Regions from separate parts of the Caballeronia sp. PC1 genome, predicted to be linked through region 2. Evidence: riboswitches for the same ligand, from Rfam matches in the RefSeq annotation. Region 2 holds a riboswitch; the other holds the start of a gene.
What was found. Region 2 has a riboswitch for cobalamin ahead of cobW (cobalamin biosynthesis protein CobW). Riboswitches for the same ligand answer to the same signal wherever they lie in the genome.

Region 1 (3,402 bases), on a different contig from region 2:
TCGAACTGATCGGAGTCGAGCGTCTGATCGAGATGTTCGTAGCCGAACAGCAGCTTGTGCGCATCGCTCAGCCTGACATCGTTCTGCCAGGTGTATTGACGATTCTCCGAATTGAAGCGGCTCGTGTAGACGCCGTTCTGCTCGATGTTCGAGCGGTCCTGCCCCTGCGCGATGGTGAAATGCGTGGTCCAGTTGTCCGTGATCCTGCCGTTCGCGAACACGGACGCGGAGCGCACGCGATCGTGCGTTTCGTTGATATCGGTCGGCAGGCCGTAGGCATCGTCGAAACTGTTGACGCCGTTCGATTGCAGAAAGCGCACGCCCGCGTCCCACTTGTCGCTGAATTTGTGGCGCAGAGTCGCCGCGAGGCTTTCGTTGAGATAGCCGTTCGCGTTCGGATTCGCGTTGGGCGCGATGTTCGGATCGATCGACGTGAAGCCGTCGGTCTTCTCGCGCGAGACGTTGACGCTGAAGGTCGTGCGGCCGTCCTTGTCGAGCGCGCCGTTCACGCCCGCCGACTGCCGCTGCGTGTGATAGCTGCCGTACTCGGCCTCGAAGTTGAAGCGCGGCGGATGCGGCTCGCCCTCCTTCGTGAAAATTTGCACGACGCCGCCGATCGCATTCGAGCCATACAGCGCGGACACGTTGCCGTTCACGACCTCGACGCGCCCGATCTGATCGAGCATCAGTTGCGACAACTGCGCCGCGCCGAGCGATGCCGACTCCACGCGCACGCCGTCGATCAGCACGAGCGATTGCGACGAGGCCGCGCCGCGTATGTAAAGCCCCGAATTCGCGCCCGGCCCGCCGTTGCGCGTGATCTGCACGCCGGGCGCGAGCGCGACGAGGCCGAGGGCGTCGCTGGCGTTGGCGTCGGCGATATCCTGTTCGTCGAAAACGGAAGTCTGCGGAATGGAATCCGCGAGCGGTTGCGGGGCGCGCGTCGACGTCACGACGACGGGCGCAAGCGTTTGCGATGCATCATCCGCGGCGTGAGCGGCATGTGCGAACGGCAAGCCGATGACGGTGGCGGCGAGCGCGCCATGACGGGCGAGGCCGTCCCTGAGCGCGGCCAGTGGCGAAACCATGCGTGAAGTATCCGTGTCCGCGTGAGCGCGGCCCCGCTCCCCGCGAGGACGATGCGCGACGAAACGCAGCGCGCATTCATGCGCGCATGCGTCGAACTCTGGCCGGTATCCGGGCTGGCGACGCATCGTCTCGCCTTCCCGCGCATCGTGCGCAGTGGCGTCGTCACGTTTCTTGCAGTGAGGCATGCGCGATACCGGATCGGCACGCACGCGCTGCAAAAACGCGCATGAGACGACTTGCAACTTGCGTTGCGGTCGCTTACCGTTGCGGGGGCAGCACAGGTTGGCTCGTCCGCGGCGAGTCCTGGTTGGACTTCGAGGACTTCACTCCCTGTTTCCCGTTTGACTGCATCCGCGAGAAACGCAAATGCGAGCACCAAAAGTGCGGCAAGTGTAGGAGCGCGGGTTGGGGCCGTCAAGAAAACGGCACGGACAACATGGCGCGGCGCACGACGAATCGAACAAGAACCGAACGCGCAGCCGGGCCGACCTGTCCTCACGGGTCGCACTCAGCGCTCGCGTTTTCTGCACACGAATGCACGCGATCGATGGTTTAAGCGCGAGATCGCGTGCTGTTACGTCTCGAAACGAGACATTTATCGGAAGCGCTGTTTAACCGCGCTAAAATGCGAGGTCTTTAGAGGACGCAGCACATGCTCAACGAACTCGAATCACTGTCAGGAAATATCGGCCGGCTGATCCAGATCAGCGAGCGCCACAAGCAGGCGCATCAGGCGCTGCAGGACCAACTCGCACAACTGCGCGCCGATTATGCGAACGTGCAGGCCGAGCTCGCGCAAGTGCGCGAAGAACGCGACACGCTGCAATCCGAACGCGATTCGCTCTCCGCCAAAATCGACGACGCGCAAGTGCGTCTCAACGCCATTCTCGAAAAGCTGCCGCGCGTCAAGTCCGGGCAGCATGCCGAATCCGACAATCAACTCGATCTCCTCGAAGCCGATTCGCAGGAAGCACATGAAGCGGAGTTGCACGGCGAGCATCATCAAGGGGAGAAGGCATGACGACCACGCAGATCGAAGTATCCATTCTCGGGCAGCAATACCGCCTCGCGTGCTCGCCCGAAACGGAAGCCGCGCTGCGCGAAGCCGTCGCGCGCGTCGATGCCGAAATGAACAAGGTGCGCAACGCGAGCAGCGTGCGCGGCACGGATCGCATCGCGGTGATGGCCGCGCTTTCGCTGGCGTCGGAATTGCTTAAGCTGCAGGACAGCGTGCGCCACGGCGAGGCGTTTCCCGCCGAGGAGATCCGCCGCACCATGCACTCGATGAACGAGCAACTGGGCGCTGTGATCGCGCAATACGAAGCGCAGTAAGCAGGCACGGTGAAGCGCTTGCGCGTCGAGTCAATCAGCGCGCAATGTCAATCGAAAAAAGAAACCGCGCGAACGCCACCAGATAGCTGCAACGGGCAAACGATTGGTGTAAAGTGACGTTTCCCTGCCTGGTTCGCCAAGGTCATATATTCCTTGAACCAATGCTACATTGGCACGGTTGCGGAACCTTGCAGCACGGGCGCGCGCGTCGCTAGTCCGATGTACCCGAAGTGTTGCTTACCGCGACCAATCTTGAACCCAGGTTCAGGATGCCGGCCTAGCGGCTGTGGCGGGGACCTATCTCAAACGGCATCGGTTTTACCGATGCCGTTTTCATTTGCGTCGACGACTAGCCCCGACGATTTGCCCCGACGATTTCCGCATAGCGAACAATCATGCGCTACTGGCTGATGAAGTCCGAACCGGACGAAGCGAGCATCGATCACCTCGCGCACGCGCCGAAGAAAACCCTGCCGTGGACGGGCGTGCGCAACTATCAGGCGCGCAACTTCATGCGCGATCAGATGAGCATCGGCGACGGCGTGCTCTTCTATCATTCGAGCTGCCCCGAGCCGGGCATCGCGGGCATCGCGAAGGTGTGCTCGACGGCTTATCCCGATCCCACGCAGTTCGATCCGGAAAGCGACTACTACGATCCGAAATCGACGCAGGAAACGCCGCGCTGGATGCTCGTGGACGTGAAGTTCGTGAAGAAGACGCCGCTCATTGCACTCGCGGCGCTGCGCGAACACGAAGAGCTTGCCGATATGCAGGTGCTTGCCCGCGGCAACCGGCTGTCGATTACACCGGTCACGCAAGCGCAGTGGCAATTCATTACCGAGCGCCTCGTCTAACACGGAACTTACTACTCGAAGGCAACGCCTAAAACGCGTCGTACATTACGCGATATTCGGAGTCCTTCGATGATCAAGAAAAAAACCGCAGCCGCGCTCGCCCTCCTCGCGATGTCCGGCGCCGCGC
Region 2 (3,402 bases):
CTGCTCGGCGTGCCGTCGAAGAGGCCCATCACGCCTTCGATAAGAATGAGATCGGCCTCGCGCGCGGCCTGTGCGAGCAGCGCGCGGCATGCTTCGAGACCGACCATCGACAGATGCAGCGAATAGACGGGCGCGCCGCATGCGCGTTCGAGGATCATCGGATCGAGGAAATCCGGGCCGGTCTTGAAGACGCGCACCTTCAGGCCGCGGCGCGCGTGATGCCGCGCAAGCGCGGCCGTGACCGTGGTCTTGCCTTGATGCGACGCGCTCGCGCCGATGAAAAGAGCGGGGCAGTCGGGCATCGCGTTCAGAACTCGACGCCGCGTTGCGCTTTCACGCCCTGCTCGCGATACGGATGCTTCACGAGGCGCATCTCCGTGACGAGATCGGCGAGTTCGATGAGCGCGTCCGGCGCGTGACGGCCCGTTACGACCACATGCAGCATCGCGGGACGTGACTTCAATACGCCGAGCACTTCGTCGAGCGGCAGATACTCGTACTTGAGCACGGTGTTCAGCTCGTCGAGCACGACCATTTGATACTCGCCGCTTTCGATCATGCGCCGCGCTTCGTTCCAGCCTTTGCGGGCGGTGGCGATATCGGCTTCGCGGTTCTGCGTGTTCCAGGTGTAGCCGTCGCCCATCGTGACGAAATCGCATTGCGCGATCGCGCCGAGGAAATCGCGCTCCGACGTGTGCAGCGCGCCCTTGATGAACTGCACGACGCCGAGCTTCATGCCGTGACCGAGCACGCGCACGGCCATGCCGAAAGCGGCCGTGGTCTTGCCCTTGCCGTTGCCGGTATTCACGATCAACAGACCTTTCTCGTGATCGGCCGCGGCCTGCTTTTTCTCGTGCCCTTCTTTGCGACGCTGGGTCATGCGCAGATGCGATTCGGTATCGGTTTTCACATGATCTCCAGTGTGAAGGAAGGGCCGTATCGTACCCCAGATAACGTGCTAACTCGGCGCTAACAAACGGTGTGCATCATGAAACCATGCAGCAACCGATTCGAGGAGCAAGGAAATGGACGCGATCTACTTATATATGGAACTCATTGCGCTCGTCTTACTCGTCTACGTCTGCAAGGACATGTTCAAAGCGCGAGCCCAGAAAAAGTCCGCTGCAAACGAAGCACCCCGCGCGATGAAGAAGCCGCTCTTCATGTTCCGGCCGCAGAGAAATCGCGCGCCCTTGCAATCGCGACGGTTACGCCGCAATAGATCGTTTTTGGCGCGATGAGCGTGTCCGCGTTGCCTGCGAGCAGCGCGCACGGTTCGCATACGCCATCGACGTTCATTGCTTGTTGCGCATGATATGAAATCGCGGTGCGCGGCGCTTGGGCGATTTCATCGGCGGTAAAGAAGGCGAGCGGCACGCGATGGCGCTCGCAGAACGCGAGCAATCCCGCTTCTTCCCTTTTCGCATCGATGCTCGCGACGATGGCGATCGCGCCGAAATCATGCGCGCCGAGCGCGATGCGCACCGCTCGCTCGATCGAATCCGCGCTCGCACCGCGCCTGCAGCCGATGCCGATCGCGAGCCGCATGATGCTGTGCTCCATGGCGAAACCGGCCTCCCGTAAAGACCGAAGATGATACAACGCCTGTCCGCCTTTTCTTGACGCTCGGCCCCGCCGGCCCTAGACTTTCACGCAGTTTTGGTGCTCGCGCGCGGATTCTCTCGCGCGCAGTTAAACGGGAAGCAGGGCGCGTTCCATTCGGCCGATCGAACGGACGTCAACCTGCGCTGCCCCCGCAACGGTAAGCGATTCCCCGCGCGCACGGTGTTTTTCAACGCGTGTGCGGGAAGCCGGCTTCGAAGCCACTGCGCGAAAACGCGCGGGAAGGCGAAGCGGCGTCATCGTCAGCCCGGATACCGGCCAGACTTCAGAGGGATCGATGCCGCGGGGATGCGGCACGGTCCATGATCCATCGAAGCGCGGCACGACGCACGCGGTCCCCGCAACGCATCGCGCCGACTTTCACGCTTCATCCGCCACGGAGCTACGATGCAAACCCGCAAGATCCCCGTCACGGTCGTGACCGGCTTTCTCGGCAGCGGCAAGACCACGTTGATGCGGCATATCCTCTCCCACGCGCAGGGAAAACGTCTCGCCGTCATCGTCAACGAATTCGGCGAGCTTGGCATCGACGGGGAAATCCTGAAGGGTTGCGGCATCGGCTGCGACGACGAAGCCGGTTCCGCCGATCGCAATCTTTATGAGCTGGCGAATGGCTGCCTGTGCTGCACGGTGCAGGAAGAGTTTTATCCGGTCATGGAGCAACTCGTCGAGCGGCGCGACAGCATCGATCACGTGCTGATCGAAACGTCGGGGCTCGCGTTGCCCAAGCCGCTCGTGCAGGCGTTCAACTGGCCGTCGATCAGGAACGCGTTCACCGTCGATGCGGTCGTGACCGTGGTCGATGGCCCCGCCGCCGCGAGCGGCCAGTTCGCGGCCAATCCCGTCGCGGTCGATGCGCAGCGCAAGGCGGACCCGAATCTCGATCACGAATCTCCGCTGCACGAGTTGTTCGAGGATCAGCTTTCGTCGGCGGATCTGGTCATCGTCAACAAGACCGATCTCATGGACGACGACGCGCTGCAAAAGGTCGTGGCGCTCGTGCGCCCCGAAATCCCGCCCGAAGTGAAGATCGTGCCCGCGCACATGGGTAAGCTCGATGCGCATACGCTGCTCGGGCTCGAATCGGCATCGGAGGAAACCATTCACCTGCGGCACGATCATCACGGCTCGCCCGACGATGCAGGTCATGCCGACCATCACCATGACGAATTCGATTCGGTCGTCGTGCATGGCCGCGTCGAATCGCGCGAGCAGGCTATCGCGGCGCTGCATGCGCTCGTCGAGCATCACACGATCTATCGCGTGAAGGGTTTCGCCGCGTTGCCCGGCGCGGCGATGCGGCTCGTCGTGCAGGGCGTCGGACGGCGCTTCGACAGCTATTTCGACCGGCGCTGGAACGTGAATGAAGTGAATGAACTGAAGGATGCGAAGAGCGAAAGCCGCTTCGTGCTGATCGGCGAAGATCTCGATCGCGACACGTTGCAACGCGCGTTCGACGCCGCGCTCGCGAGCGCGCCCGTGCAGGCCTGACGCAATGCATCTGCTTCGCACGACACCGGGGGGCTTCGTCGACGACGCGCAGGGCGTCATGCGCATCGATCAGACGCGTGCGCCGATCGTCGTGCTCAGTTCCGCCGATACCACGCTCGCCTTGCTCGCAAGCGTGTTTCCGCGTCTGGAAGCGGGCTTTCCCGAAGTGCGGCTGGTGAATCAGTCGTTTCTGCGTCAGCCCGCGTCCGTCGATTTTTATATCGACGATGTATTGCGGCACGCGCAGGTCGTGATCGTCGATCATCTCGGCGGCGAATCGTACTGGCC

Region 1: linked by a shared signal. The riboswitch ahead of LY284_RS09485 (TonB-dependent receptor domain-containing protein) and the one ahead of cobW (cobalamin biosynthesis protein CobW) in region 2 are both predicted to bind cobalamin.

Annotation. Positions count from the first base shown of each region.
Region 1 covers NZ_JAJUBH010000001.1:1,965,198-1,968,599, forward strand. Annotated here, with positions in the region: gene LY284_RS09485 (TonB-dependent receptor domain-containing protein) at 1-1,088, opposite strand, end outside; cobalamin riboswitch at 1,171-1,484, opposite strand; gene LY284_RS09490 (hypothetical protein) at 1,742-2,110, shown strand; gene LY284_RS09495 (cell division protein ZapA) at 2,107-2,421, shown strand; RNA gene ssrS (6S RNA) at 2,540-2,721, shown strand; gene LY284_RS09505 (EVE domain-containing protein) at 2,817-3,275, shown strand; gene LY284_RS09510 (SIMPL domain-containing protein) at 3,387-3,402, shown strand, end outside.
Region 2 covers NZ_JAJUBH010000002.1:444,080-447,481, forward strand. Annotated here, with positions in the region: gene LY284_RS17815 (cobyrinate a,c-diamide synthase) at 1-302, opposite strand, end outside; gene cobO (cob(I)yrinic acid a,c-diamide adenosyltransferase) at 308-910, opposite strand; gene LY284_RS17825 (cobalamin biosynthesis protein) at 1,162-1,563, opposite strand; cobalamin riboswitch at 1,644-1,901, shown strand; gene cobW (cobalamin biosynthesis protein CobW) at 2,011-3,114, shown strand; gene cobN (cobaltochelatase subunit CobN) at 3,119-3,402, shown strand, end outside.